Regions from separate parts of the Lentibacillus sp. Marseille-P4043 genome, predicted to be linked through region 3. Evidence: predicted binding sites of a transcription regulator. Region 3 holds the regulator's gene; each other region holds the start of a gene.
What was found. Region 3 encodes Rex, which represses fermentation and respiration genes when NADH is low (regulators of the CRP and FNR family bind a similar motif). Its sites were predicted from a motif close to TTGTGAAATATTTCACAA; they were not measured.

Region 1: C8270_RS17465 (cytochrome c oxidase subunit 2A) is a predicted target of Rex. The motif match lies at 6,854-6,871, and genes of this name have one in related genera.
Region 2: C8270_RS13110 (hydroxymethylglutaryl-CoA synthase) is a predicted target of Rex. The motif match lies at 8,102-8,119, and genes of this name have one in related genera.

The regions. Positions count from the first base shown of each region.
Region 1 covers NZ_LT984884.1:3,500,662-3,511,323, forward strand. Annotated here, with positions in the region: gene C8270_RS17410 (DUF418 domain-containing protein) at 1-987, opposite strand, end outside; gene C8270_RS17415 (spore germination protein) at 1,146-1,358, shown strand; gene C8270_RS17420 (spore germination protein GerPB) at 1,376-1,594, shown strand; gene gerPC (spore germination protein GerPC) at 1,672-2,253, shown strand; gene C8270_RS17430 (spore gernimation protein GerPD) at 2,250-2,423, shown strand; gene C8270_RS17435 (spore germination protein GerPE) at 2,452-2,847, shown strand; gene C8270_RS17440 (spore germination protein) at 2,899-3,117, shown strand; gene C8270_RS17445 (hypothetical protein) at 3,159-3,716, opposite strand; gene C8270_RS17450 (SCO family protein) at 3,720-4,352, opposite strand; gene C8270_RS17455 (cbb3-type cytochrome c oxidase subunit I) at 4,473-6,152, opposite strand; gene C8270_RS17460 (cytochrome c oxidase subunit II) at 6,168-6,629, opposite strand; gene C8270_RS17465 (cytochrome c oxidase subunit 2A) at 6,641-6,787, opposite strand; gene C8270_RS17470 (spore germination protein) at 7,718-8,032, shown strand; gene C8270_RS17475 (spore germination protein) at 8,001-8,243, shown strand; gene addA (helicase-exonuclease AddAB subunit AddA) at 8,352-10,662, opposite strand, start outside.
Region 2 covers NZ_LT984884.1:2,663,724-2,674,385, forward strand. Annotated here, with positions in the region: gene C8270_RS13065 (M20/M25/M40 family metallo-hydrolase) at 1-1,326, shown strand, start outside; gene C8270_RS13070 (MBL fold metallo-hydrolase) at 1,405-2,367, shown strand; gene C8270_RS13075 (SDR family NAD(P)-dependent oxidoreductase) at 2,371-3,174, shown strand; gene C8270_RS13080 (hypothetical protein) at 3,202-3,579, opposite strand; gene C8270_RS13085 (ester cyclase) at 3,618-4,043, opposite strand; gene C8270_RS13090 (hypothetical protein) at 4,237-4,539, shown strand; gene C8270_RS13095 (thioredoxin domain-containing protein) at 4,536-6,581, opposite strand; gene C8270_RS13100 (hypothetical protein) at 6,635-7,165, opposite strand; gene C8270_RS13105 (hypothetical protein) at 7,312-7,956, shown strand; gene C8270_RS13110 (hydroxymethylglutaryl-CoA synthase) at 8,162-9,334, shown strand; gene C8270_RS13115 (hypothetical protein) at 9,515-10,021, shown strand; gene C8270_RS20295 (hypothetical protein) at 10,115-10,291, shown strand; gene C8270_RS13120 (hypothetical protein) at 10,381-10,545, shown strand.
Region 3 covers NZ_LT984884.1:253,471-264,132, reverse strand. Annotated here, with positions in the region: gene tsaE (tRNA (adenosine(37)-N6)-threonylcarbamoyltransferase complex ATPase subunit type 1 TsaE) at 1-171, shown strand, start outside; gene tsaB (tRNA (adenosine(37)-N6)-threonylcarbamoyltransferase complex dimerization subunit type 1 TsaB) at 205-909, shown strand; gene rimI (ribosomal protein S18-alanine N-acetyltransferase) at 902-1,354, shown strand; gene tsaD (tRNA (adenosine(37)-N6)-threonylcarbamoyltransferase complex transferase subunit TsaD) at 1,347-2,357, shown strand; gene C8270_RS01245 (ABC-F family ATP-binding cassette domain-containing protein) at 2,613-4,538, opposite strand; gene moaC (cyclic pyranopterin monophosphate synthase MoaC) at 4,750-5,235, shown strand; gene C8270_RS01235 (redox-sensing transcriptional repressor Rex) at 5,247-5,876, shown strand; gene C8270_RS01230 (DUF2268 domain-containing protein) at 5,944-6,810, shown strand; gene C8270_RS01225 (hypothetical protein) at 7,093-7,389, opposite strand; gene C8270_RS01220 (class I SAM-dependent methyltransferase) at 7,587-8,324, shown strand; gene C8270_RS01215 (YdiK family protein) at 8,993-9,193, opposite strand; gene C8270_RS01210 (CPBP family intramembrane glutamic endopeptidase) at 9,196-9,909, opposite strand; gene groES (co-chaperone GroES) at 10,422-10,662, shown strand, end outside.

The DNA.
Region 1 (10,662 bases), 3.2 Mb from region 3:
AAATAGAACAAAACTGATCAATGATTGCGTAATATAATTTGTCAACGACATTCTGCCAACATAGGAAAATGGTTTGATGCATTTTAATCCTATGTTTGTTTGCGCCAGTAAAACAATAGAGACAACATAAAACAATGCCGATGCCGTGCCACCAATATTATCCTGAACATAAGAAAACCAGGTTGGATTCCCATAAAGGTATGGGCCCATTTTTATTGCGATAAACACCATTAAACTTACAACCCAAAAAATTTTAAGTAGACTTATTTTTACACTTGGCTGATGGAGCCAGCGTTTTCTAGCAATATACATACCAAGCAAAAACAATGGCAGTAATGACGTAACCGATAGGAAATACGAAAATAAGCCATTTGCATAAAACCAGTCATTCACATTTTGGGCCAAAATAACGGATAACTCACTACTGCTATAGTGGGCTTTGGCTAAATAGATCGCCGCGACATCGTAATAATCTAGATACCCTCTGAAGTCATATAAAAACCGTGTATATAAAAATGCGCTTCCACCCAGCAAAAGACAGGACCATACTAGCAATGTTTTATTCGAACGGTTGATAAAAGCTAATAAAAATAATCCAATGATTCCATAGGATAATAAAATATCGCCATGCCAAATGAAAAAAGCATGAATAAATCCGAAACCGATTAAAATTAGTAACCTACGAAACAAAAAAGAATGTACGTTAATTCCTTTTGCTGTTAGCCGTTCTTTCAACAGTTGAAACCCGAACCCAAACAAAAACGAAAATAGCGTATAAAAACTAGCTTGAAAAAAAATATCGATAACCGTTTGCGTGTAGTGATCAACAGGCTCCGTCCAAGCGTCCTCAGCGCCGCCATATAAAAAATATGGTGCCGAAAATGCTCCAATATTCACCATAAAAATACCAAAAATCGCAAATCCCCTTGCCGCGTCCATCCATATAAGGCGATGCGTTTCTTTAACTGGCTCCACACGATTGTCCATCCATTCTCACCTTCCCTCGTGAGCAAATCAACTTCTAAGCGTATAACTTCAAAAATATATGTATTCAATCTATTATTCGCCCTCGTCATCCAAACTTCCTTCTTGCTTTCAACAATTTAGGAAAATCACATAAACTAAACAAAGAAGGAGGAATAAGTATGCCAGCACAAGTGGGAGCGGTCAAAGTTATCACGGTATCCTCTTCAAGCATTCTAAATATTGGAGACGTGTATTCGATGTGCCCAGAAAGTTCTGCAAAAACTTATGCTGGTGGAGGTTCCTTTAATACAGGTGACGGAATTCGTATAAAATTAGCAGATTCTAATACGTACGTTTACGATAAAGATCACATTGACCAACCAGTCGATTAATTAGTGGAGTGAGCAGCATGAACATGACGATCCATCAATCGATCAACATTTATATGATCAAAATCGGTTCCATAACCAATTCTTCCGTTTTGCAAATCGGCAGCACTGGAAGTATCCAGGCCCAAGCGGATATTCATAATACCGGAGGATATACGGAACCAGCTGAAGAAGCTATACCACTAGGAAAACGTTCTACCCCATTAATTCCACTTTCCCAAACAAAGCACGATTTTTAAGCATTCACATAAACTAACATAGGCCTTAACCTAAATACAAACCGATTTTTTTACCAAGCGTGAGAGGGGATTTTTTTATGAATGGAAACGAATGGACTACTTACTTTTATGACCTTCACCAGCATATTCAGGAACAAGGTAAAAAAATAAAAGAATTGGAATCAAAATTGGACCAGGTAGAAACGATTTCCAAAGAAAAAAATAAAAATACAATCGAAAAAATCGAATACAATTTTGACCAATTAAAAATTGAACGATTGGAAGGAACACTTCATATCGGGTTGTCACCTAGTGATTTAGCAAACATTGATGATCTAGGAATCAATCAAACAAATCCTGCCAATTTCCAGCCCCCAATGAAGCAGTCGTTATTATCAGACCTAAGCCAACACATAAACCAAGAAGGTCCTGCATTAATCCAAGATTTAGCAAATCAATATCGAAAGCCTGTGGACGAAGGCTTTCAGTCGATCATGCTACAAGATATTGAAAAACAACTCCCTCAGCGAATTGCTTTTTACGAACAGGAAGCGAAGGATCAAAACATAAACTCAGAAGATCAATTAACAGCTTACATCACGGAACAAATTAAAAACGAAATTTATCAATCACTTGTTAATTATATGCAAAATAACGAACAAAAAGGAGCAGATCAATGAATTTAGAAGTTCACAACTGGGGATTAAATGTCGGAAATGTAGAAGTTGATGCAATCACAGCTTCCTCAGTATTCTTGATCGGTGACAATGACGAAATGATGCTGGCATCGTTTTTCGATACACCACCAGAAGCGTTCACTGTCGGGAATGTTGTTCCATTAGCACCATAAAATAATAGTTTCAGAAGGTGATGACAGCATGGAAAAGAGGAATGTACGCGTCAAACATATTAAGGGGAACTCCGTGTCATTTAGTTCAATTTTTTCGATTGGTGATACAGCAACTGCCGGACCAAAATCAAATGTGATAGCGGTACAAAAAGAGGGAGCTATATTTACGAAAAAAGATGATGTAGAATTTACGAACTATCGATTATTTAATCAAGCCGTTAAATGGCCAAAAAATGGTAAACACGTTAAGCAGCAAATTAATCATCACACAAACAATATCAATGTGCATCATGCATCTTTTATTGGTGTAGAAACCTCGTCTATCTTTCAGGTAGGAAGTATTGGCAATATATCCACTGAAGCACGCATTAAACACTTCCGAATATTGCATGATGAAGACAGGAATGCTGCACAAAGCACATAAGACATTCATACTTTATTCTATATAATAAAAAAATCTCGAGAAGGTGTTAGGATGCCATCGATAGTAGGTCCTTTAAAGGTTAACAGCATTGATGGTGGGGTTGTCAATTTTGGAGATTCGTTTTACCTATCTCCAAAAAGCACCTCAAAAACCAGTGCTGGTTCGGGTTCGTTCAATACTGGAGACTTTATCAATACAAATACTGGCTACAGTTCTACAAACCCATTTGACCAAGACGCATATGATCAACTAATAACGTCGAACGCGTAAACGGTATCAGCCCCCTGCTAGCGTGGCAGGGGGCTGATCCGTTATTTATATTGTGATTGATCCACAACCATTAATTGTATGCCATATATGATCATACAGGCGGACATTGCTAGTGACCCCCAACCAAGTGTTTTTTGGTCAACCTCCAGATAGTTGTTACAAATCTGGTCATCCGAACCGATATACAACCATGCCATTACCATAAGAACCAACATGATATATACATAGATAATGCCTTTTCCAATTCCCCCTAGTCTACTCCAACTATCACGGAGAGGAACTCCCACCAAAAATGGTAAACTAATAAATTTAAATATTTCCACTGCCTGCACTGTAATTGCTTCATCCATTGCTCGTGGTATCATCCAATAACTCCAGACAATCATCAATAAGAGCATTCCCGCCACTCCATTGCTGTTCCATTTCCCGAAGAAGTGCGGAAATTTTCGTTGGAGGAATGGCGCCATCAAAAAACCTGAAATAACGAGTAGCGGTATTTGCATGTGCATATGCACGATCATAATTGATTCTAATAGATTCGCAACCGGGGGAAGAATTAAGAAAACATATAGCAATAAACCATACATAGCCTGTTTCATTGATTATTCCCCCGCTTCAATTAGTATTTTGTTCACTGTGTTCGCGGCTTCATCTGTTTTAGTGAAATCCAATACTTCCAACAAATGTCCCTGCTTGCCGATCAAATAAAATGCTGTATTATGGGTGAAATTCCCATTTCCATCTGGGATCACAACAACGCCCAATTTATTTAATAGTGTATCTAACTCCGTTTTATTCTTAACCCTCGCCATTCGCCACGTTTCTCCATCACTGCCGAAATAGGTGCGATACTTTGTCAGTGTTTCTGGATTATCCCGCTCCGGATCAAAACTAATGCTTAAAAATACAATGTCCTCTCCAATATATTTTTGCGGGATCATCTTATAAACATTAGCCATATTCATCTCTAATTGTGGACAAACGGTTGTACAACTCGTATACATAAACGTTAAAAACACAAATTTCCCCTCGGCAAACGAATCAAATGTATAGGTCCTTTCTCTACTATCTTGCAGTGTGACACTAGGAAATGTCGGCTTGTTTTTTATTAATTCATATGTTCTAGCACTTTCCGCAGTAAAAGCGTGAAATCCATCTGTACCAATATAAAACAAGATACTGCCAAAAATAATAACGATTGTTATAGCCAATGCATTACGCCGATTTTCGATCATTACCATCACTTCCTTAAGCAGAAGTTAGAGACTAGATGTCGGCAGGCAAGCATTGGAAAGGGAACTTGCTAATTTGCAAATACCCTTCCCAATCACCGACCCTTTATATCTCCCTTCGTATTACCAAGTCTTAATTGGTGGTGATCCTGGTGGTGCATTGACAATAAAATCAACAATTGGTACAACATACGCCATTGCAACAACCATCAGCATTAATACAATCCATAACCCCCACCGCTCTGTCCACAATGGAGTTGGCTGTGCATCAGCTTCCACCTCACCAATTGGAAATTCTGTATTTCCTTTTGGTGCAAAAAACATCATGTTGAACACAGCGTAAACTTGAATGATGACACCCAAAAGCAGTAATGTTGCTCCAATTCCCATTACATATTCGTATGGTATCCAGCTTAGTGCTGTTCCATGGTCGCCATATGTCGTATATGCAGTTCGTCTAGGATCACCTAATAATCCGACTAGATGTTGAGAGCCAGACATCAGGATCATCCCAACAGTCCAAATAATGGTTTGCACGATACCTAGTTTATTCATTTTTGATGTTAATTCTCGTTTTGATAAATACGGGATTAACCAATAACAAATCCCAAAGAAAGTTAAAACAACGGATGTGCCAACAGTTAAATGAAAGTGGCCAACTACCCACATAGTGTTATGAATAACCTGGTTCATCTGATTACTTGTATTTACAATTCCCCCAGCACCTGCAGGAATAAAGGCGATCATTGCGATCATCGGTGCTAAGAAACGTACGTCTCCCCATGGAAGTTTCTTAAACCAGCCAAGCAACCCTTTTCCACCTAATCTTCTTCCTGTCCGTTCAAAGAGCGCAAACATCGCAAATGCAGTCATGAGCGAAGGAAACGCAATCGAAATACTCATAAATACATGTAAAAATTTAATAGATTCCGAGATCCCTGGGTCAATGATTTGATGATGGAATCCACCAGGAATATTTAAAATGACTAATAGAATTACAACAACCCGTGCTAATTTATCATTAAATACACGGCCGCCAATGACTTTCGGTACAACGACATACCAGGCAGACGTTGCTACAATATACCAAATGTTTACGAGTGTATGGCCGAAGCTCCAAAATAGTGTACGACTTACCATAACGTTAATCGTTTCTTTCCACCCTAAAGACCAAGGAATAAGTGTTAGCACTTCAATTGTGACACCGATACTGCCGAAGAACCAAAGTACAAACACCCCCATCGCAAAAAATGCTAACAATGGTGTTACTTCCCCGCGATGATGTTTTCTCCAATGAAAATAATTGATGAAAGCACCAAAACAACAAGACCAAATCCCGAGTACAACAAACACTAATCCGATATAAAACACGGGAGAAGCTGCTAATGGCGGATAAAATGTATATAGTACAGATGCTTCATTCATTAAAATTGTAATAATTACTAATGCAACTCCAACCATCATCAAGCCAAATCCGATCCAGGCCAGTTTCCGAACCTTAGGTAGGAGTCCGCCGAGTGTGTGTGAAAGTCCTGCGTATAGATAACCAATGGTAAAAGTAGTTGTAAAAATAAGGATTAATAAAATTCCGTGTGCTGTTAACACTTGATAGTAATTTAACCATACTGGCAATTCCAACAAACCTGCACGTTGTAACCCCTGCAATAATCCTAAAATACCGCCAATGAGCAACGTGATAAATGATACAGTTAAATATGCCTTTGATAGTTTGGCATCTTGAAGGTTAACACCTAAAGCTTTTCGGGCTTCTTTGCGAATAGTTGTTTTTACTGCTCGTTCCATTTATGTTTCCCTCCTTTACTTCACCGTAATTGTTGTAGACATTAACTGATGTCCTGTTCCACAATATTCATTACATAGCACTAAATAGCTGCCAGGTTCATCAAATGTATGTGCTATTTTCTGAATATGTCCTGGCATAACCATTGCATTTATATTTGTTCCAGCAACTTGAAATCCATGTGTTACATCCTTAGAAGTCATGGTAAAGTTAATTTTTGCTCCAGCTGGGACTTCAATATTTCCAGGGGTAAAACCGAATGCTTGTAACGTCATGACTACTTCATATTCATTTTTGCCAATCTGCTTAATCCCTGGCTCGTCAAATGGAGCAGTTTGGTCTACCTTTTGTGGATCAATTGTATCTTTATCACTCGGCGGCCCCATTTCAAGTGCAAATGTTTGATACCCAACGACGACCATAAATAATATTAAAATACCGGCACTTAAAGCAAGCCAGATTTCTTCAAATCGATGCATGTCATTCCCTCCTATACTCTAGCCATATATATCCAAAATACTGCCACCCACATGATGACGATAACAGCTCCGACAATGCCTACTGAGATTAATGTGCCTCGTAATGATTTCTCGTCTTCAGTTTGTTTTTCAGAAAGATTCGTTTTGGTCGTTTCCATTTCCACCCCTCCTTCGCTTCGTACTATCTATTACACTTACATCATAATCTGGGAGATAATGTGGAGAAGTGAAATGAATCACAAGCAACTGTGATTTTTCTTACAATCGCTTTCAACAATTTAACCAGAACAAACGATTTTTCATAAAGGCTGTTTCAAATAGATTGTTGTTTTTGACACAACAGATATATAATACGACGTAACTTTAGTGTGACTTTCTCTCGTCCTATCTAAAATGAGTGCTAATCCAGCGCTGCGGGAAAATACTCGCTTTCCATGGGGAACGCTTCAGCCTCCTCGGAAGAAAACCACTTCCTGCGGGGTCTTCAGACTGTTCCTTTTCCCATAGGAGTCTCGCATTTTCCCGCAGCTTAGAATAATTTTCTATTCAACTGATAAGAACTATTCTAAACGTTGATTTTATGGGCAATAACCAAACCACTCTATATTCAGAAATTTCCTATCAGCGCAGGCAGAATACGTAGACTCCTGCGGGAAAAGCACGTGTCTGAAGACCCCGCAGCGGCGGTTTCCCGCGAGGAGGCTGAAGCCGTGCCCGCGGAAAGCGAAGTATTCTGCCGGAGCGAAATCTAAGCACTCAATCATCATTAGAACCGGAATAAAAGTCACAAAATAGAAATTTCATTACGTCGCATTCTATATCAACTACGCAATTAAACTTAACAAACATTACGAATAGAGCCTTCAAAAAAAACGAGCATAACCCCTTGGATTAATAGGGTTTGCTCGTTATGGATACTGATTATAAATAGCAACAAATCCGTCACAATTAGAAATCCAATCCTTGTGATTATTGTTGAATAAGTTATTGCTTTAGGGTGACAAAAAGATCAACTTAATCACATTGGTTCACTTTCTATCGATCTTTCTCATACGCTAAAGTATATCTTAATTAAAGGAAAGAATATGATGAACAATCCATTAATTCGGATCGGAAGTATTAAAATTACCAATATGACCGGAAATGCATCAATTACAATTGGGGAAATGACACAGCTAAATCCTAAATATGAAGATCAATCTCAAGGAACCAATTGTGCAATAGGAGATTCTTCCTCATCAGCCTCCATCATGGAAAACAAACAAACGAATGAAGAAAGTAAGGGAAACGATTCATCATCACAATCCGAGAACAAAGTCAATTCTGGCCAAGAGGAAGCCACTATAGGGAGTGCAGCTAGGAGGATAAACAATGAACGATCATTTTATGGTTGGCCCGATTAAAATTGACTCGCAAGCGGGGAACTCCTCCGTTAATTTTGGCGATACTTCCTTTTCAGGTAATACGGTTTACAATAAAAGTCAGGGGAATGCAATCGGAATTGGTGATCCTTCTTCCGTATTTGCCCCAACTAAAAACGGCTGGCTAGATAACGATGCAAATGATCAAGATTCAGGAGGGAGTCCAACGATATCAAATCCTAATCAACCGTAAACGCATGTATGATTTCTTAATGGTTTGAAGGGATAGGACTCATTTATATATATTCCCAAAACTAAACAGACCTGCTCCAATGAATGGGGCAGGTCTGTTAAAACTTTTTTATGAAATAGGTGGGACCTCCAAAACGAGTTGCTTATCAAAGAAATAAAGATACGTTTCTTTTACCGGCTGGTGCCAAATGGTTTCAATTGCTTGCCGGTACAGATTCATTTGTGTCGCATACCGCTTCATAAGTTTCTCTTTCACTTGTTCCGTAACATCGCCATCAATTGCATCTGTCTTGTAGTCTATGATGATCCAGCCATCATCTTTTGGAATAATGCAGTCAATAACACCTTGTACTAACACTTGCTCGTCAGTCTCACTTGCCCATGATGCATATACTGTACTAGCTGGTAATGAGAGGCTAAAGGGTACTTCCCGATGATGATTGGATACCGAAAGCACATACTGACCAATTTCCGTTGCGAAAAACTGTGCAACTGCATGATAATCAATAACCGCTGCCTCATCGTTCGTGAGTATTTCTTTCTCGACAAGTACCTCAACAAATTCCTCTAGCTCAACATCACTTAAAGCCTTTGTAAGTGGAAGATGCTGCATAACGGTATGCATAGCTGTTCCTCGTTCAGCAGCTGAAATGGTTTTCTCCTGTTGCATAAACTTCGGTCGCTTCACAATCGGCGCTTGAAAGGTCTGGACAAGCTGTTCACTGCTATATTCATCCTTTAATTCACGCTGTCGTTTTAGTTCAGTCACTGTTTGCTTTGCCCTTGCCGTTTGAGCTTGCTGGAACGGATATTGATAAGAAAGTCGATTATCAACTGTTTCTGCCAAATCGTCATCCGTTAATGTTAATGGCTGCCAGTTGACGATCGTTTCTCTTAACTTCACATCTGCTTCCGTTGTTACTTCATCCAAATTAGCATATTCACTGCCATGGACAACCGAAACGTTCCATGAAGAAGGGTCAACTTTAATTTCATCCAATATCGCGTCACTTAACTCTTCCGTTCGTAAAACGTCATTTTTTTGATGACGGATTAACGCAGGACCAACCCAATCTAAATAGGTTTTTGATTCCATTCTGAAATGTGCTGGTAAAATCCATCCAGCATGATCAACAATCTTTTGCCACTTCGCTTGTTTCTTTTCAAATGATGCAACATTTGCAACCATCACCAATTTTTCCTTGGCCCTTGTTAAAGCAACATACAAAACTCGCATTTCTTCCGCCAAAAGTTCCCGTAGTTTTTCTTTTTGAAATGCATGGAACAGTAACGTTGGGTAAGTGATACGCTTAATCGGATCAATATATTTACTGGCAAATCCAAGGTCTTTATGCAGCAAATAACGTTGTTTTAAATCCTGCAAGTTAAACTGTTTATCCATCGCACCTAAAATAACGATCGGAAACTCAAGACCTTTACTTTTATGAATCGTCATAATGCGAACAACGTCTTCTTGTTCACTAAGTGCTCGCGCTGCACCAAGATCCTCTCCACGCTCTTCCATTCGTTCGATAAACCGTAAAAAGCGAAATAGCCCACGAAACGAGGTTGTTTCATAACCGCGCGCTCGATCATATAATGCTCTTAAATTTGCTTGGCGTTGCCTTCCACCAGGCATACCGCCAACAAAATCATAAAAACCAGTTTCTCGATAAATTTGCCAGATTAATTCTGATAAGGCCCCTTGCCTGGAAGCAACCCGAAAACTCCCCAATTGTTCAAGGAAGTTCGTAACCTTTTCCGCTGTTTCGCCCATTTCGCGCTTGTAAAACTTTTTCAGTGCATCATAATACGTATGGCGTTTGTCTGCTAATCGGATCAACGCTAATTCCTCTTCATTCAGTCCAACAATTGGGGAACGCAGAACAGATGCAAGCGGAATATCTTGTCTTGGGTTATCAATTATTTTCAGTAGGCTTAGCATGATTTTTACTTCAATTGCCTCAAAGTAACCTGTAGATAATTCCGCATAAACAGGAATTCCTTGTTTTTTCAACTCATCCGTAATTGTTGGCGCCCACGTCATCGACCTTAGTAAAATGACAATGTCACGATATTGCAGATCGCGTTGGCTTTGTGTTGCTTTATCAACAACTTGTAGGGGCTGGCTATCTTTTTGACCAATCCAGCCTTTGATTTTCTCGGCATATGCGCGCGCTTCTAACTGTGCTTTCTCCAAGTCTTGATAATTTTCATCTTCATCAGCCTGTCCCAACGTCTCTTCTTCCGGTGCTTCACGATCGATAATCAATAATTCCGGATCAGCATCAGGAAAATCTTGCGTTTCATACATGTTATTTGCATAGATTAGCTCAGCATCTTTGTCATAGTCGATCTCCCCTACATCCTCATCAAGAATTTGCCTAAAAATATAGTTGGCACCACTTAAAACTTGTTCC
Region 2 (10,662 bases), 2.4 Mb from region 3:
TTTCATCCAAAGGAATTAACGAAAGAAATGGAACGGATCAAGGATGAGTTACCAGAACAGGTCAGGCAGGATATTATAACTGGTGACTGGTTGTTTGGACGGGGTTCGATGGATATGAAAGCAGGTCTCTCTCTTCACTTATCCATGATTGAAAAAGCGATAGATGATGAATTTGACGGAAACATTCTTTTGTTGACGGTACCAGATGAAGAAGTGAATTCACATGGAATGTTAACAGCGTTGCCCGTATTGAACCAATTAAAAAAAGAAGAAAACATAACCTATAATGCCTGTTTAAATGGTGAGCCAATGTTTAGCAAATATCCCGGTGACGATCATTACTATGTATATACAGGGTCGATCGGAAAAGTGCTTCCTGGTTTTTATTGCTATGGAAAGGAATCACATGTTGGAGAACCGTTTGCGGGTGTAAATCCTAATTTAATGATCAGTTTTTTATCGCAGCAATTGGAACTAAATGAAGCGTTTATTGAAAAAATTGGTGATGAAGTGACACCGCCGCCAACAAGTTTAATGCAGCGGGATTTGAAAGAAGCCTATTCGGTCCAGACACCAAATGCTGCAATTGCGATGTACAATGTTCTGTATTTAAAACAATCCTTTCACGAACTAAATGAAAAATTGATTGCTGGTGCAACACAAGCAGCGCAGGAAATCGAAAATCACGTAAAACAGAAAGCAGGATATTTTGCTGATGTTGCCACGGATTTTACATTGCCAGATTTTCGGGTACGTGTCATGATGTATGAAGAATTATATCATGAAGCAGTAAAACGATATGGAAAAGAAGAGATTACGCGGCGGCAAAATTTATTAGTTTCCAAACGGGAACATGGCGACCGTGATTTTTCCACATTGCTCGTACAAGATTTGGCTGCACTTTGTAAAGATTTGGGGCCAATGATTATTTTATTTTACAGTCCACCATTTTATCCCGCTGTTTCATCGTTTGATGACCCGTATATTCAAGATGTGATGGATAACGTGACGAAACAAACAAAAGAGGAATATCAGATTGAATTGACTGTGGCAGAATTTTTTACCGGACTGTCCGATTTAAGCTATGTTGGACCACCATCATCACAAAGCAAATTAAGTCAATTAACAACGAATATGCCACTGCAAAATAATGGGTTTGTTTTTCCCGAAGATGTCATGGAACAGCTGACAATGCCAGTATTGAATATTGGCCCACTAGGGAGGGACCCGCATCAGTGGACAGAGCGATTGGAACTGACATACAGCTTCGAGTATTTGCCAGAAATTTTGACTGATGCGATTAAACAACTTCTGAAAAAGAAATAAACAATGTGACAAAAAGAAGAAAAAAGGGTAAACTATAGATAAATGAATGACCATTCACTTTTAGAGGAGCTTATATAAATGAAAGTATTACACGACACGATTACGAAAATTACATTACCAACACCATATCCTGTAGGGGATGTTCATGTTTACCTTTTGAAAGGGGATACACTGTCACTTGTTGATGCCGGTGTGAAAACGAAAGAGGCGTGGGAAGCTCTAACCGTACAATTAAAACAAATCGGCTACACGCCAAATGATATCGAACAGCACATCTTAACCCACCATCATCCAGATCATATTGGATTAGTAGGTGAATTCCCGAGGGCACAAGCAATTGTTGGCCATAAATACAATGATCCCTGGTTAACAAGGGATGAAGCATTTTTAAATCAGTACCAGCAGTTTTTTAGCGATGCGTTTAAGCTTGCTGGTGTGCCTAATCGATATTTACAACTCTTGGAAAAACTGCAAACACCATTAGAACTTACCGGTCATGGAAAGCTAACGGCCTTCCTTGATGAAGGGGACATTTTGCCAGGTCATGCGGATTGGCGGGTTATTGAGACGAAGGGGCATGCGCAAAGTCATTTGTCATTTTTCCGTGAGGCTGATGGGGCGTTTCTTGGAGGAGATCATCTGCTCAAGCATATTTCACCAAACCCAATTTTGGAACCGCCACATGCAGATGAGACAGAGCGAGCTAAACCATTGCCACAATATCGAAAAAATCTCGAAAAATGTTTGCAGCTTGGGATCACCACCGTTTACCCGGGGCATGGTGATATATTTTCAAATGTGGACGAATTGATTCCAATGCGTTTGGCGAAGCAGGAGCAGCGAGCGAATAAGGTGCTTCACATGTTACAGGAAAAAGAGCAGACACCTTTTGAAGTTTGCCAACAACTCTTTCCGAGAAAATATGAAAGTGAACTTGATTTAACCATGTCAGAAACGATCGGTCAGCTTGATTTTCTGGAAGAGGAAGGAAAAATTGAGAAAACAAAGCGTGATGGTGTTCTTTTCGTTAAAGCAAAGTAGGTGATGTATGTGAGGCTGCATTTACAAAATAAAACGATTATTGTAACAGGAGCATCAAGTGGGATCGGTGAACGTCTATCGTGGCATATAGCGAAAAATGGCGGGACACCGATCATGATTGCCCGTTCACTTGATAAACTGGAAAATCAGCGGGAGAAATTGAAACGCTCATTTGATGCCACGTCATTTGCTTATCAGGCAGATATAACCGATCATGAAGAGTTTGAAGATGTGATCAAGCAAATTTTAACGGACCATAAACAAATACATGGCCTGATTAATAATGCAGGTGTAGGTGTTTTTGACTATGTAAACGAAATGAAACTTGATGATATGGAGCGCATGTTTCAATTGAATGTATTCGCTTTGATTCGTGGTACAAAACTGCTGTTGCCACACTTTTCAGCGAATCGGCGGAAATGTCATATTGTCAACATCGCCTCCCAAGCCGGTAAAATTGCCACACCGAAATCCGCTGTTTACGCGGCTACAAAACATGCAGTCATTGGCTTTACCAATGCTCTTCGGCTGGAAGTTGCCAGTAAAGGAATTTACGTGATGGCGGTTAATTTAGGACCAGTACGCACGAATTTCTTTACAACCGCGGATCCAGACGGTAGCTATCAGAAAAGCGTTGCCCGGTATATGCTTGATCCAGATAAAGTGGCAACGAAAATTGTAAAGAACTTATTTAGTAAGAAGCGGGAAATTAATTTGCCACATTGGATGGATGCTGGAAGTAAGCTTTATCAGCTGTTTCCAGGTGGAGTGGAGACGTTGTTGAAGAAGCAATTTAATCGGAAATAGAAGGGGGGAGCTTTTCCCCCATCGCAATTAGTTGGACGATTCAGGAGTTAATGTAAAGCTTTCCGTTTTTCCATTCCACATAATCACTGCTTCGATTTCCTCATCCTCTTGCGTTACGGCACATCCGAAACAGCTGCCACCTTTACTGGTAACTGCGGATGTGTCCTTGTTTACTATCCTCCCATGTACGGAGAGGCTGCCTAATTCATAATCAATTGTTTCAGGGGCAGGTTTTTCTCCTATATAGCGAATAGCATATTCAATACTTTCACTGTCAGTTTCGTGTATATGAGCAGTGTACCGAACAGACCAATTGTCACTCCCACCGGTAAATGTAAGCGTCTTTTGGGAGCAGCTAACTAAAATAAAAGCGATAATTACAAATAGAAACAGACTTTTTTTCACATTATTCCCCCTCCGAGAAATTAGGTGAAAATGCCAATTCATGGTGATACAACTTGAGCTCCTAACTGTTGCACGACTTGCAAATCACTCATCTCGCACCATTGCTCCTTCACTTTTCCATCTTCTATTCGGAATATAATGATACCTGTTTCCTTCACTTGCTGATCTTCAGATTGGATATCAAGTAAACCGCCTTTATATGTGCTGTAGCCAGTATAACGAGCAACGATTTTATCGCCTTCTTCAATCGTATCTTGGACTACCCAGCTACGATCGACAAAAGAAGTGCAGTACCACGATAGCCAATTTTTAAAATTATCCCTCCCAACAAAACCTTCATCATGCCCTTGTGAGTAAGTGATCATGTCTGCTGCTGCGACCTGATCAACAGCCTGTAGATCGCCTTTTGTAAACACCTCTTCAAACCATATTTTTACAATTGCTTCCTTCTCGTTCGTAGGCAAAAAAACCCTCCTTTATTCTTGGACAAAGCCTAATTCATTACCATCTGGATCGCTGATTGTTTCTAGCTATCATATGTGGTGGGGAATAGGCTTTCTGCTACTTACACTTTATGATGTATTGCATCCTGACATGCTTCTGTATCGTCTACTAAACTATTTCGAGAATATTGATGTAAAACCCTGCTTCTGTCGGTTGGAAAAGTTGAGAAGTCGCCGGACAAAAGTGGAAAGTCGCCGGAAGAAAGTGGAAAGTCGCCGGAAGAAAGCGGAAAGTCGCCGGAAGAAAGCGGAAAGTCGCCGAACGAAAGCGGAAAGTCGCCGGAAGAAAGCGGAAAGTCGCCGGACGAGAGCGAGAAGTCGCCGAACGAAAGCGGAAAGTCGCCGGACGAAAGTGGGAAGTCGCCGGAAGAAAGCGGAAAGTCGCCGGACGAAAGCGAGAAGTCGCCGAACGAGCACAAAATCCGCAATCTCCCAAAAAAGATTGCGGATGCTTTAATTTTTTTTCACTAGTTTCCAGGCTGCTGCTGGGTCTGTTGTCGGGTGGTTACATACGAAATTTTCACATACGTAAAAAGTTGTCTCTCCATCCAGTTTCGTAAAATTAGACGCAAAGGGGGAAATGGCGGTCAATTGTTCAGGTGTTTCACATTGAAGCAGTGAAACATTTGGTAAAAATTCTTGCTGTAATTGTGTTGTGAAATCACGATCATTACCGATCATGATAACCTCTTTTGTTGGCAGTTCTGTCAATAGTAGGCTCTGCATAAATGATGTTGTTGTAGCTGGATTTTGCCGTACATCCATGTAGAATGTATGATACATGTCATCAACTTTATCAAAATAGGCGGTTTCTCCGGTTAAATGGCCTAATTGGATAAGGGCAAGTGCCGCAACACTATTTCCAGATGGCAGCCTATGATCAAAGATTTCTTTATCCTGAATAAATAATTTTTCACTGTCATATCCAGAAGCGAAGAATCCAGCTTGGTCGCGATCCCAAAACAAACCAATCATCCTGTCGGCTAGCTCCCTGGCCTTGTTTAGGTAGGGCAATGCTAATGTTGTGTGATACAATTCGATGTATGCCTCTAAAAGATACGCATAGTCGTGCAGATAGCCATTACATTTTAAGGTGTCGTTGTCATAGTAACAAGCCATTACCCGTTCGTTTTGCACCAAGTTCGTTTCGATGAATGCCATGGTATCCTCGGCTGTTTTAAGATAATTTGGTTCCTCGAATACATTGCCTGCTTTTGCTAGTGCGGTGATCATCATTGCATTGCTAGCCGTTAAAATTTTCTTATCGACTGTTGGGTGCTCTCGCTCTGCTTCACGAGCTGCTAATAATGGAACACGCGCTGCCTCTAACTGCTGATATAGTTCTTCTAATGTAAGCTGATGTTCCTCCGCTATCGCTCCCAGATCGGAATCAACCAAGTTGGGTATATTTTTGCCCTTGAAATTACCTTCGGGTGTCATGCCATATGCCTTCGTATAGAGTTCTTCAAGTTCCTCATCAAGGATCTGCTGTACATCATCCAACTCCCATACATAATAACCACCTTCCACACCACCTGATTCACTATCAATTGCAGAATGGAAAGCGCCATTTGATCGATGCAGCTCACGCATAACAAACGAAATAATTTGTTCGCTTACTTCTTTGTAAAACGGTTTTTTCGTCATTTGATAGCATTCCGTAAAAGCGATCAGCAACAGCGCATTGTCAGACAGCTTTTTTTCAAAGTGGGGGACAAGCCACTTCTCATCGATAGCATAATGGGAAAAACCAAAACCAATATGATCGTAAATTCCTCCGTTCGCCATTGCTTTTAATGTATGTTCCGCTGTTTTTAAGGCATCTTTTTTACCAGTTAGACGGTAGAAACGCAACAAAAATAAAATATTTTGCGGGGCAGGGAATTTGGGTGCTGCACCAAATCCGCCGTATGTTGTATCCTGTCTCTCGTGAAGCAGCTGGTAAGCTTTAATCGTGTATTTGCTCGATAATTTCTTCGGGCTCTTGGTAGATAGGCTATTTTTTAACTCCTCACTGACACTTTTGGTAACTGCTGTGATATGCTCCGGGTCATCGTGAAATTCATGATGCATGCTCATAAGTACGTCCATAATTCCGGGTATAAACGATTTACCTTCCCTTGGGAAATATGTCCCCGCATAATATGGGATTTGCTTAGGTGTCATGAAAATAGACAGTGGAAAACCGCTTTGACCGGTCATCATGCGGCATACTTTTGCGTACAATGAAGCAATGTCTGGTCGTTCTTCCTGATCAACTAAAATAGAAACATAATGCTCATTTAGGTAATCCGCAACTTGTTGATCTCTAAATGATTCGCGTTCAATCACATGACATAAATGATTTGTACTGTAACCGACGGATAGAAAAATAGGTTTATTTTCTTGTTCTGCTTTTGCAAATGCTTCGTTTCCCCATGGATACCAATTTACCGGATTATCAGCATGCTGTTTTAGAAAGTTCGAGTTTTCCTGGAATAGTTGATGTTCTTTAGGCATGGTCGAGTTCTCTCCTTACACATTGGATTTATGTTGATATGTATGTTGTTTTGTCACCGGATTTCTTTCTTCACAGGAAACCCTGTATAGGTAAAACATGTTATAAACGCAAGGAATGTAATAATTATCGCAAAAACAAGGCCGATAGCTCCCATAAATGTATCTTCTCCTGGATAAGAAGGCTTCATTGTCAATAGGAAATAAACGAAAACGAACGTTAATACCATATAGAAACTGCTTCCGATTAGCCCCATTTTGACGCGGTTTTTCTTCGTACCTTGCCATGCTTTGTTAAAAAGAATCCATAAAAAGATACAACTGATTACTGCAAAAAACATGATCACAAAATGGACAAATGGAATTAAGAAATACGTCAATGCGAACAGGATTAGCCCTGCAGCGAAAAATATAGCAGCGTTCAGCACAAACAGAAATATTCCCGCTGACCAATGATTGTGAAACCATGTTACACGTTCAAATTTTCGAACAAATTTATGATCGTTGCTGATTAGACCAATTATTGGTTCTTTGAAAAAGATGGCAATTAAGACGCCGATAAGTCCGATTAAAAAGACAAGGGACACCATATCATCTCCTTTGGTACAAGTTACCTTTACTTTAACATAAAATTCCTTTTATAGCTGTTTTGAAAAGGGGCAAAAAAACTATTGACTTCCTTATTGTTTAAATGGAAACTGAATATAGTGAAAAAGAAGGGAGTGAGCAATAGATGGAACTAATTCTCACTTACCAATGGGAAATATTTATTACAATTGAAGTGTCGTCCATTGTAGCACTTTTACTTTTTGGGTTTGTACGTTATTTCCTGAATAAGAAAAAAGTAAGCACCTTATTCATCCTCGCTTTTCTAGCATTAATAGCATTGGAGGCACTGTTGGCATTATTGATTTATCAAGAAACAGGGAAGATTTCTACCTTCCAGATTGTCATTGCTATATTCGTCATCTATGCGTGCACATTTGGAATTTTTGACTTTATGAAACTTGATCGCTGGATGCGGATGAAAATTGGTGGTTGGCGTGGTGTGGAACTTTTAAAAGAAAAAGACTATCAAATCATGGAAAGAAATAAGGATCCGAAGTATGTGGCGAGAAAATATCGTCGAACTTCCATCGCGCATTTCGTTGTATTTGCTTTGGTACAATCCATATTCTGGATGTATGGGACAGATAGTCTGGAAGATGCGATCGGATATTTACGTGATCTTTCATGGATTGATGCGGGTACTGCCGCAGAATCTCCATATCCGAATGAAACGATTTATTCGATCGGGATGCTTTGGGGGATTGTTTTCATTGTTGATTTTATCTGGTCATGGTCGTATACTATTTTTCCATCAAAACCGAAAGCATAGTCCCTGGCGTGGGGAGATGCTGGTGAACCTGGGGCATATAAATAGGAGATCTTCCCCCAAGTTCACCTCGTTTTCGTCCTCTTTTCATTGTTTTTCACAATAGATTATATTATGATTTATAATGTTGGTTTTAAGCAAGTTTTATTTGTGAAGAAAATCACTAAGTTATTTAAAAATTTATACTGGTAAGAAAAGGTGAAGAATGGTGAAAATAGGAATTGACAAAATAGGATTTTATACACCGCATTTATATGTTGACATGAACAAGCTAGCTGTCAGCAGAAATGTAGAACCAGAAAAGTTTACAATCGGGATTGGTCAATCGAAAATGGCGATACCTCCAATCTCACAGGATCCGGTTACATTAGCAGCAAATGCGGCATTGGAAATTTTGGATAATGAAGATAAAGAAAAGATAGATTTTGTTATTTTCGGCACGGAATCAGGGATCGATAACTCGAAATCTGCAGGGGTTTACGTCCATCGTTTATTAGGGTTGAACCCCCATGCTCGTGCGGTTGAAGTGAAACAAGCCTGCTATGGTGCAACAGCAGGTATTCAAATGGCAAAAGGACATATTGCGTTAAATCCCGACAGCAAGGTGTTGGTATTAGGATCCGACATTGCCAGATACGGTTTGAATACGTCAGGTGAGGCAACACAAGGAGCGGGGGCCGTTGCACTACTGATCAGCGCAGAACCCCGTATCATGGAACTAGAAGAAAACAATGTATACCTGACAGATGATATTATGGATTTCTGGCGTCCGATCTACTCAGATAAAGCGTTTGTTGATGGCAAGTTTTCCAATGAACAATACATTCTATTTTTTGAAAAAGTTTGGGAACAGTACAAAGCAAAGACAGACCTTTCATTGAAGGACTTTGAAGCAATCTGTTTTCACCTTCCATATACAAAAATGGGACTAAAGGCGTTACGGGCTGTTTTGGATGAAGCAGAGGAAGAAGATAAGGAACGATTATTAGCCAATTTTGAAATCAGCAGGAAGTATAATCGAAATGTCGGAAATATTTATACCGGCTCATTATATTTAAGCTTGCTTTCTTTGCTAGAACAAAAAGATGATTTACAGTCTGGTGCAAAAATTGGACTCTTTAGCTATGGTTCCGGCGCAGTAGGGGAGTTTTTCACTGGTATCTTGCAGCCAAATTACCGGGAACATTTACACATTGCAGAGCATACACAGTTATTTGCAGCAAGAAAAGAAGTAACCGTTGCAGAATACGAGGAAATTTTTCAAGAAACATTACCGATTGATGGGTCAACATTAGAATTAGATGTTACGAATGATCCAGCAACAATTTGTTTAGCCGGAATGAAGGACAATATGCGGCAGTATGTGAATAAAGAAGATTAAGTGACTTGTGGATTGGATAAGAGTAAGAACCTGTAGATGATGCAGGGTCTTGCTCTTTTTTTGATGTTATCTTATGCTGCAGGGGATTGGTACCTGGATAAAATATTTGTATAATTACCTGCGTATTGGAACTAACGGTTAATTCCATACGTATACTAGAGTTGGGAGGGAGTTGAGGATTTGAAAAAGCTTTTCCTTACTATGACGATCGTTTTGTTTCTTGTTGGTTGTTCGAATGTTCATGATGACAAAGAAAATGTAAATGATGATCTTTCCTTTGAGGAGAGCCTTCAAGAGGTTATGATCCAGAATGATTTTAACTACGATGCGATTATTGATTATGATGTTAAAGGCAATTTTATTTATATAATGGCAAAAAGTAATGGCGGTTATGGACAGTTGGCTATGGCTATTTTAAAGAAAGATGAGCAGGAATTACAATGGATTATGGGAGAAGAAGTTTCACCTCCTGTCACTTCTTTAGCAGATAAAGGGTCTCCAGTTGTTACGGTCATCAAACCAAGAGATTATAATGTAAAACAAGTAAAAGTATTTGGCGAACCAGTCAAATCAATCACTTATTATGATGATGTGATGGAGAATTATTCAGAGAAAATACAGTATTGGATAGCTTACACTGACGAACCTCCTGGGGGCAAGGAAGATATAGAATACATGAAAGAATAGCTAGCTACTGATTAACCACGTTCATGATAATGTAATAAGGCAGGCAAATCGTTTGAAGTCAAATTTCAAATTAAAAACGAAAGGAGAATTATGGTGAATGTATGGATTTTCTTTGTAATTCCACTTGGCGGATTACTCCTAATCGGAATTATTGCCGACCTAATAGCGAAATTAAGAGGAAAAAAAATAAACCTAGAAAGAGACAAAAATACGAGTGAATCCGGAAATGTATATTCAGAAGGTTTAAAGCAAAATGATAATCCTTTTTAAATAGGTTGGAAACCCAGTCTATTAGTTGTAAAACAAATGGAGTGGTTGACTCTTTCCGTGATGAGCATTAGTACCTGTGCTATTTCGCTATGTTTCCGATTTTCTATAGCTATCATCTAGTAAAGATTGAGGATTGGTCTGCGCTTATGGACACAACGGGTGCTGTGGCATTACTCGCAACAGTTCTTCTCACTGTTACCATCCTATTAAATGTAATTACTTTGGTTGTATATCGTAATAGAACAGCAAACTAGTATGTCCTAACACAAGTTATCTAAATATTAAAATTTCAATGGAACATTACGTTCAAGGAGGCAAAAAAGCATACGAATTTTGAATTATATACTTGCCGTACATATTTTTGATTGAAT
Region 3 (10,662 bases):
TTTAATGGGGAGGGCATCTCGATTGTGGAATGGGCTCAGTTTATCGAGGATTTTTTACCACCCGAGCATTTAAATATAAACATTACATATCTTGACGAGCATTCGCGTTTATTGGCGTTTACTCCTAAGGGTACCCATTTCGAATTAGTTGTAGATCAATTAATTGGGTAGGAAAATTACTTATGAAAACAGGGAGTTACTTGAATGAATATATTAGCTATCGATACATCAAACCAAGTATTAGGTGTTGCCATACTAAAGGACGAGCTTATTATCGGTGAATTGGTCACAAATATTAAAAAGAATCATTCAGTTCGTTTAATGCCTGCAATTGACCAACTGATGAAAGAAACAAATATGACACCAGATATGCTGGATAAAATTGTTGTTGCGAAAGGCCCTGGCTCATTTACAGGTGTACGAATTGGTCTTGCAACAGCCAAATCATTAGCATGGGCTCTGGATATTCCAGTCGTCGGTATCTCCAGTTTAGAAACACTAGCGTATCAGGGATGTTTTTTAAACATGTTTGTCTGTCCTTTTTTTGATGCAAGACGCTCGAATGTTTATACAGGTTTATATCAATGGGATGAAGATAAAATGACACTTGTAAAAAATGAGCAAAATATAAGCATGACAGACTGGTTAGAGCAATTACAAATGGATGGAAAGAAAGTGCTTTTCCTAAGTCCGGATATTCATTTATACGAAGATGTGATTATGGAATATATGGGCAATCTTGCTGTTATCCCACAAGGTCCGTATCATTTAGCCAAACCATCTCATTTGGGATTGGCTGGGCTTACGAAACAGCCAGATAATACACATACGTTAATACCTAATTACTTACGTTTAGCTGAAGCAGAAGCTAAATGGCTTAAAGCACAGAAGGAACAAAATAATGGCTGAACTAGTGATTCGGAAAATGGAATATAACGATATAGATCAAGTTTTTGAGGTAGAACAGGCATCATTTGAAAACCCATGGGAAAAAGATATATTTGAGCAGGAGATTGTTGAAAATCAGTTTGCCCATTACTTTATCTTGGAATTGGATCAAAAGATTATTGGCTATGCTGGTCTTTGGGTAGTGATCGATGATGCACAAATAACAAATATTGCAGTTACGCCTGATTATCGAGGGAATAAACTAGGGGAAAAGCTATTCCACTACACAATGGAACAGGCTATACGTCTTGGCGGTCGTCGTTTATCGTTGGAAGTACGGACATCCAACATTGTTGCTCAACGAATGTATCGGAAGTTTGGTCTTGTTCCTGGAGGTATTCGGAAAAATTATTATACAGATAACCAGGAGGATGCAATTGTCATGTGGGTGAATTTATATGGATAAAGATAATTATATAGTAGGAATTGAAACGAGTTGTGATGAAACAGCTGTAGCTATTGTTAAAAATGGGACGGAAATAATCTCAAATGTGGTGGCATCACAAATTGAAAGTCATAAACGTTTTGGTGGGGTTGTGCCTGAAATAGCCTCACGACACCATGTGGAACAAATGACAGTCGTTCTAGAAGAAGCGTTTGAACAAGTAGCTATTACTTGGGATGAAATTGATGCGATTGCAGTAACAGAAGGTCCTGGCTTAGTTGGGGCATTATTAATTGGGGTTAATTCAGCAAAAGCAGTGGCATTTGCCAAGCAAAAACCTCTCATAGGAGTTCACCATATTGCCGGGCACATTTATGCGAACCGTTTTGAACAAGAGTTCCAGTTTCCATTACTGGCTTTGGTTGTATCTGGTGGGCATACGGAGCTTGTCTTAATGAAGGAACATGGCCATTTTGAAGTAATTGGTGAAACGCGTGATGACGCAGCTGGGGAGGCATATGATAAAGTTGCTCGTATGCTGGATCTACCCTATCCTGGTGGCCCGCAGATTGATCGGTTAGCAAGTATCGGCAGTGAGAGCATTTCATTTCCGCGTGCATGGCTAGAAGACGGTAGTTACGATTTTAGTTTTAGTGGATTAAAATCTTCCGTTATTAACACAATCCACAATGCGAAACAACGCGGTGAAGAACTGAAAAGGGAAGATATCGCTGCAAGTTTTCAAGCAAGTGTTGTTGAAGTATTAACGGAAAAGACATTTAAAGCAGCTAAACAATATGATGTAAAACAAGTTATTGTTGCTGGGGGTGTTGCTGCGAATAAAGGCTTACGTGGGGCTATCCAACAGTGTTTTTCTAATACAGGAATTCCATTGTCGATTCCACCTTTAAACCTTTGTACTGATAATGCAGCAATGATTGCAGCTGCTGGGACCATTTCCTATGAGCAAGGTAAGCGGTCAGGATTGGATTTGAATGCAAACCCATCGTTAGTATTAAGTTAATAACAGGTTATCAACAAGTATGTGTATATCTTCTAGAAAAAGCCTAATACTTTTATATTGATTATGTGGATAAAAACTGTGGACAACTATCGTTTTAGTTGTGGATAATGTGAATAACCGTAATGATTTTAATTATAATAGTGCTTTTTATGTGTATAACATTGTGGATTACTTAATAAGACAGTATTATATTTGTAATCAAACGTTTGATCAATAAAAAATTAATACAAAAAAACCGGGTTATCCCGGTTTTTGTTATTCATCCTCTTGTAATGCGGTCCATTCTTCCATAAGTTGTTCGATTTCTTGCTTAATTTCCCCCGTTTGCTTTGTCAGTTCCAATGCTTTTTCATGATCTTGGTAAATTTCTGGTTCGGTCATTTTTTGCTCGAGTTCAGCAAGTTCATTTTCACGTTGTTCTATTGTATCTTCTAGTTCCGTTATTTTACGTTCTTTTTTTCGTTGTTCACTGCGAAGCTTTTTTTCTTCTTTAAAGCTTAAATTACTTTGATCTTTTTTGTTCATTACTTCTGCGGTTTGTCGCAGTCTTGCACGTTCAGCTTCCTCTTCTTTTTTCTCCATATAATAATCATAATCGCCTAAATAAACAGTAGCGCCATCTTGCTGCATTTCCACAACCTGGTCTGTAATTTTATTGATAAAATATCTGTCGTGGGATACAAATATGATAGTCCCTGGAAAATCGATTAGTGCCGCTTCCAATACTTCCTTGCTGTCGATGTCCAAGTGGTTTGTCGGTTCATCCAGTACTAATAAATTGGCTTTTTGCATCATTAATTTGGCCAATGATAATCGTGCCTTTTCCCCACCACTAAGGGAATGGACAAGTTTTAAAACATCGTCACCTGAAAATAAAAAATTACCTAAAACGGTGCGAATATCTTTTTCATTTACCGTAGGATGTTCGTCCCATAATTCTTGTAAAATGGTTTTTGATGGTGTTAGAGTCATCTGTTCTTGATCGTAATAGCCAATTTGAACGTTTGTTCCAAGTTGGATTGTCCCACGGCTCGGTTTCAGTCTCCCTAAAATCGTCTTGAGTAAAGTAGTTTTACCAACACCATTTGGACCAACAAGTGCAATCCGATCCCCGCGATTTACATGAATTTTTACATTGGAAAACAAGTCCTCTCCGCTGTCTTCATATCGAAATGATAGGTCATCGATTTTTAATACGTCATTTCCACTTCGCCGGGTGATTTGGAAGGAAAAGGATGCAGACGATTCCTCACCAGCTGGTTTTTCCAATTTATCCATTCTTTCAAGCTGCTTCCGTCTGCTCTGGGCTCGTTTGGTTGTGGATGCACGAACGATATTTTTTTGAATAAATTCTTCCATCTTTTTAATCTCTGTTTGCTGTTTTTCAAACTCTTTCATATCCTGCTCAAAATTTAATGCTTTCTGCTCGAGAAATTTGCTGTATGTCCCATGATATTTTTTCGTTCGATGATAGGATATTTCGTATACAATCGTGACGGTTTTATCCAAAAAGTACCTGTCGTGGGACACGATTGTAACTGCTCCCGGATAATTAGCCAAATAATTTTCAAGCCATGCTAGTGTATCAATGTCCAGATGATTTGTCGGTTCATCTAAAATTAATAGTTCAGGTTTCTTTAATAGTAATTTTCCTAAGGCTAAGCGTGTTTTTTGTCCGCCACTTAGTTCATGGATTGGTGTTTCATAGTCATAATCCTGAAAATGGAGTCCGGTCAAGACTGCCTTAATATCTGCTTCATAGCGATAGCCTCCACCAGCTTCAAATGCCTGTTGTTTCTTATCGTAATCATGTAAAAGTTGCTCGTAGTTTGCTGTTGATAAAGAAGATGCTTGTTCCATTTCGCGTTCTAACAGTCTTAGTTCCTTTTCCTGATCAATTAAATGTTGGAACACGTCAAGCATTTCATTCCAAATGGTTTTGTCTGATTCGAGCCCAGTATGCTGGGATAAGTAGCCGATGGACAGGTCCTTCGGCTTATGTATTTCACCTTCATCATAGCTTAATTCACCCGCCATAATTTTAAGTAGTGTCGACTTACCAGCACCGTTTCTTCCAACAATAGCAATTCGATCTTTTTGTTTTATTTCGAGTTTTATAGTAGATAATATTTTTTCTGCACCAAAGGATTTTGATATTCCGTTTAATTGCATGATAATCATTTCGTTCACCTCATCCTTTTAAGTGTATCGTATTGTGAACGAGTAAGGAAGTATAATAATTTAGATTATAATGACGTCAAGTATAGGAGAAGCCACGTCTAGCTTCAAGGCTTTTAATGCAAGCAATTTATTTGTGAATTTAATCACGACTTATCGAATTTTTTCTGATAAACTAAGATGTATAAGTACGAAGTGAAATGGAGATGAGTATATGGCAAATTTCACACATTTTAATGAACAAGGCAGAGCGCGGATGGTTGATATAAGTGAAAAGCAAGAATCGGAACGAACCGCCTTTGCAAGGTCAAGTATTCAAGTCACAGAAGAAATCTATCATAAAATTAATGATAATGAGATAAAAAAAGGCGATGTGTTAGCCGTTGCCCAAGTAGCAGGGATTATGGCTGCTAAAAAGACATCAGATTGGATTCCAATGTGTCATCCATTACAATTAAAAGGCATTGACATATCGTTTGATTGGCAGATTACAGCGGATATGTTTGTATTACAAATAGAAGCTTTTGTAAAAACGAAGGGAAGTACAGGGGTTGAAATGGAGGCATTAACTGCAGCTTCAGCAACAGCCCTGACAGTTTACGATATGTGTAAGGCACTTGATAAAGGAATGGTCATTGGAGAAACTTTTTTACTAGAGAAAAAAGGTGGCAAATCCGGTGATTACTATCGAGAAAGCTAGGGGGGATAATAATGGAACAGCATAAAATTCCGCAAGCTACTGCAAAGCGGCTGCCATTATATTATCGGTTTTTAAATAATTTACATCATCAAGGCAAGAAGAGGGTGTCATCAAAAGAGCTGAGTGAAGCTGTTAAAGTTGATTCAGCAACAATTCGCCGCGATTTTAGCTATTTTGGTGCGTTAGGAAAAAAAGGATATGGCTACAATGTAGAATATTTACTGGGCTTTTTCCGCAAGACGCTCGACCAAGATGAAGTAACAGAAGTGGCTTTAATCGGCGTAGGGAATCTTGGTACAGCATTTTTACATTATAACTTTATGCGAAGTAATAATACAAAAATTGTAATGGCATTTGATACGAATGAGACAAAAGTAGGAACAGAAGTTGGTGGAGTTCCTGTATACCATATCAACGATTTAGAGGAAAAAATTAATGGTGTTCAAGTTGCGATTTTAACAGTTCCTGCCAATGAAGCTGAAGGAATTACCGAACGACTTGTCAAGCAAGGGATTTCGGGGATCCTTAACTTCACACCGGCACGAATAACTGTTCCAGATAATATTCGGGTGCATCATATTGATTTAGCTGTGGAACTGCAAGCATTGGTTTATTTTTTAAAGCACTATCCATTAGATTAGCCGTGAAATAAGTTACAAACAATTGTACAATATTTTCACCAGTTTTGACCTGCTATCATACAGTATAATGATCAATTTATATTTTGAGAAAAGAGTTGAGACACTGTACATGGCAGTTAAAGATACGAGGGAATGGCTAAAGGAATATTTGCGAATTAAGGGAAGTTCATGGGTCAATAATATTGAGCATCAGAAACAATGCATAAGTGAAAAACTCGTTTCTTACTTTCCAGGAAGTTCATCATCGGTAATCCATGATCATTTACTACAACATGGCCTTTTTTTGCCAAATGTGCAGGATGAAAGTATTATCAATTCCTTAACTAATGTTAATCCATGGAAAATTGCAAGAGTAGAGCTAATGCGATTAAAAAAGGAATGGGAAGGACCCGACATACCGATATTTATTTTTCCTTCTGATTCCAATAATCGGCAGTTAAAACGGGATTTTAATGGGTTGTCTGGGGTGTCCCATCATGATAAAGTGTTCTTGTTTGTGTCTGGAACCATGTCACAGCAAGAACTGCAGGCGCTTATTACGCATGAATATAATCATGTTTGCAGGCTGCATTATCTCGATAAAAAGGAAAAGAATATGAAACTCTTGGATTCTATTGTCTTGGAAGGTTTGGCTGAAATGGCTGTACAGGAACGTTTGGGAACAGAACATTTGGCAAAATGGGCTACCATACGACCCATTGATTCGGCCTTGAATTATTGGAGGAAGTGGCTAAAGCCAAATATGAAGTTGTCGAAAGCGGATCCTCGTCATAATGAACTGCTATATGGGGGAGGCTTTGTTCCGAAATGGCTGGGTTACAACGCTGGCTACCATTTGGTTTCCTCTTTTATTAAAAATAAACAAACGCACATAAAAGAAACGTTACATTTACCAGCCGAAACAATAGTAGAAGGATCTGATTTTTCGTTTTAACCAAAAGACTGTCCTAGCAAAGGTTCATACCATTCCTTGCCGGACAGTCTTCTGCTTATAATGTGTGTTCAAAAAGTATGCCAAATTAGAAGCAAGGCCGACTAAGTACGTCACGTCCTGTGACAACGTCGACACTAGCACGTCCTGTACGTCGAAGGTCGAGGCGGCGTAGCTTTGAGCCCCGGAGTGTACATAAATAGGTACATGAGGAGCGGAAAAGCAAGCCAACGAAGAGATTCGCTGCTTATTATTTGGTGACTTTTTGAACAACCTTTTATAATACTACCAGAAAAATAATGGTGACAATGCAGCAATGGTAGCTAGAGCAATTCCCCAGCCAGCACCCCATCCACCATATCCGCCATAACCACCGTATCCGCCGTATCTACCATATCCACCATATCCACCGAAACCATATCCGAATCCGCCCAGATTTCTGCCTTCTAGTGGACGAAGAAAGACATGCGAGTTGCTAACTCTAGTAACAACACCCCGGTGCATTCTACCATCTCTTGTTCTAATTCCGACAGGGCGTCCAACACATCCTAGACACTGCCGATAAAAAGGACTTACTGCCATCCTGTATGAACTCCTTTCCTGTTAATAATATGGATTTATTATGGGTGTTAAATGACGATAAACAAATGCAAAGAAGTGAAATGGATTAATTCCACTACTATTAGTAATACCTTATGTTTTAAATTTTTTACCGATTGGACAAAAACCTTAGTATCTATTAATAAATAAAAAATGGTAAGAACAAGGGAGGGACATAAATGAAAAATTATACGTATCATGATTTTTTAGCCTTTTTAGGGGTTGGTGGGGCTCACCCAGGTGGAATTGCTCTAACAAAAAAATTGTTAAGAGATGTGCCAATCAACCAAACCTGTAACATACTTGATGCCGGGTGTGGAACAGGACAAACAGCGGCTTATTTAGCACAAGCTTATGGTTGTAAAGTAACCGGACTTGACCTGCACCCATTAATGATAGAGAAGGCACAAAAGAGATTTGCCAAGGAAAATATTACAGTTCGTTTAGTTGAGGGAGACATTGAAAATAGTTCTTTGCTAGCGGAGTCCTTCGATTTGATTATAGCTGAATCGGTTACGGTCTTCACCAACATTACGAAAACTGCTAATGAATATTTACGTTTGTTAAGAAAAGGTGGAATTCTGCTGGATCTTGAAATGACAGCGGGTAAATCTTTTTCAAAGGAGGAAATCGAGGGGTTTCGAGATGTGTACGGGGTCGACGAAGTACCTTTGCAGGATGAATGGAAAGCTATGTTTCGTTCAGTTGGCTTTCGTTCCGTTGAAGTAGTCAAAGAAAATACGGTGGAAGAAATGTTACATGATCAATCGTTTCAGGAAGATTCCTCTTCGTCACCAGAAATAAACCCTTCAAAACCAATGGACCCGTCATTATATAAGATATGGGATAAACATCAGCTGCTAGCAGAGAGGTTTTCCAATCAATTAAAGTACAGCGTCTACAAAGCAATGAAATAGTAATTTTATTAAAAGGCTCTTTTCGTAATGTTTGTTGCTTTTTAATTTCGTCGTTGATATAAAGTGCGACGTAGTGAAATTTCCTTTCGTAACAATGATGATGCAATGCCTAAATTCCGCTCCGGCAGAATACTTCGCTTTCCGCGGGCACGGCTTCAGCCTCCTCACGGAAAACCGCCGCTGCGGGGTCTTCAGACTCGTGCTGTTCCCGCAGGACAAGGAAAGCCTCGGCAGCGTTACATCGCACGCAGAAAATTGATCTGTATTTTCAAGGAGTCTACGTATTCTGCCTCCGCTGGTAGTGGTGCTCTGATTATCGACAGGGAAAAGCCATGGATTCTAACGTTACACAAGACTTTTTCACCCTTGAACAGAAATTAACTCAAGCAATAGCTGAATGTAATGAGTTTTTAAATCACAACACCAGTGGAGGAAATACACGTAGACTCCTGGGGGAAAGCGAAGACGATGAGACACCAAAGTGAGTGGTTTTCTCACGAGGAGGCTCATCTCAAGCCCCCGGAAAGCGAAGTGTATTTCCGTAACGGTAATTAGTGCACAGTTTATATCTATTGTGTCAAAAACAACAAATGGCTTCGGTGGGGCGAGTGATCGCAGCCCCAATCTTTTAGAAAACAGCCTATTAAAAAGAAGAAGCAGCTAGTGCGCTACTTCTTCTTTTTATGTTTTAACCGAAAATGGATGGACATCAATCGTATAGAAACACCAAAGTCAAGCGTCGCGAAAATTGCAAGAAGGATCGTTGGAAAACTCCATACAGTATCTTCAACCGTTTGTGTAGCTATAAACGTAAATAATAAGCCCATTATAAAATAAAAAATGGCCATAGTCTTTGGTGAGGTGCTCATGTTTAGCCTCCAATAAAAATCATTTGCATCTGTTCATATTGTTGCATCATTTTTTCAATATCTTCCGGTGATAGGGAGAGTTGGACAATTACTGAAATGGAATTCATGGCCATGTGAACAATAATTGGCACAATAATTCGCTTTGTTTTTACATAAAGAAATGCAAATACAAACCCCATCGAACCATAGATTAAAATGTGTTCAGGTTCCCCGTGAATAATAGCAAAAATGAAAGCAGATAGCAGTGCAGCAATAAAAAAGTTTGTCTTTTTATATAGACCGCCAAAAATTATTTTCCGAAAAATTATTTCTTCCAAGATAGGTGCTACGAGTGCTGGAATGATGATAAACAAAGGTGTAGCACGCGTTATGTCCATAATCATCTGTGTGTTCTCTGACCCTATTGTTATGCCGAAGAATTCAGTTTCAATCAGTGATGCCAGGCCTTGAGAAAAGTAGGCCATAAATACACCGCCAATAGCCCATAGAACACCATTCCCAATATCTGTTGCGTTACGATCACTACCAGCTTTCATATCCGGTTTCATTAATAACAGTACAATGACAAGCCCCGCAATAAAGCTGAAAATAGACCAATAGACAACAGCATCAGATTTGCTTAATGGGGATGTCATATACAATAATGGAGCAAAAATGATCCCTGAGAATTGCATGATGATATAGGTTAAAATGACATACCAATATCTTTTTGTCAAAATGAAACGACCCCTTCATGAGTAGTATTAAAATAGTTTATGCTAGGATGTGGACATCTATTAACAAAAGCGTAAGCGCCCGATTAGCGACGTACGGACTGGACTGAGCCGTAGGAGATAAAGGAAACACGGTGAGCGGAAGCGAACCGATGTTGACTTATCGTACGGAGGTGAGGGAAGTCTCGCTAGTCGCTGGGCGCTGGAGCTGGACGTAGCTTATCCTGCTCAAGAACAAATTAGAGCAAAATTTTATGCTTTACCATACCTATTAAAAAATCATCATTTAAGCATTAATTTAAACACTAACACGTATTTTAGCATATTTTCTATCCTGATAATAATGGTATGGTTTAAGAAGAATTGTAGCAAATAAAAATTGGAAAAAAGCAATTAGATTACTTGCATTTTTAGAATGAATTATTTATTATATTAAGTGGAATTAGCACTCAACATTCATGAGTGCTAATAAATCAAAAAATACAATATAGAAATGAATTAAGGAGGTTGTCTACATGATAAAACCACTAGGAGATCGTGTTGTAATCGAGCTTGTTGAACAAGAGGAGAAAACTGCAAGCGGTATTGTACTTCCAGACTCTGCTAAAGAAAAACCACAAGAAGGTAAAGTTGTTGCCGTTGGTTCTGGTCGTGTAACAGAACATGGGGAAAAAGTTGCCCTTGAGGTTGCAGAGGGAAATCATGTAATTTTTTCTAAGTTCGCTGGTACAGAAGTGAAATATGAAGGCACAGAAT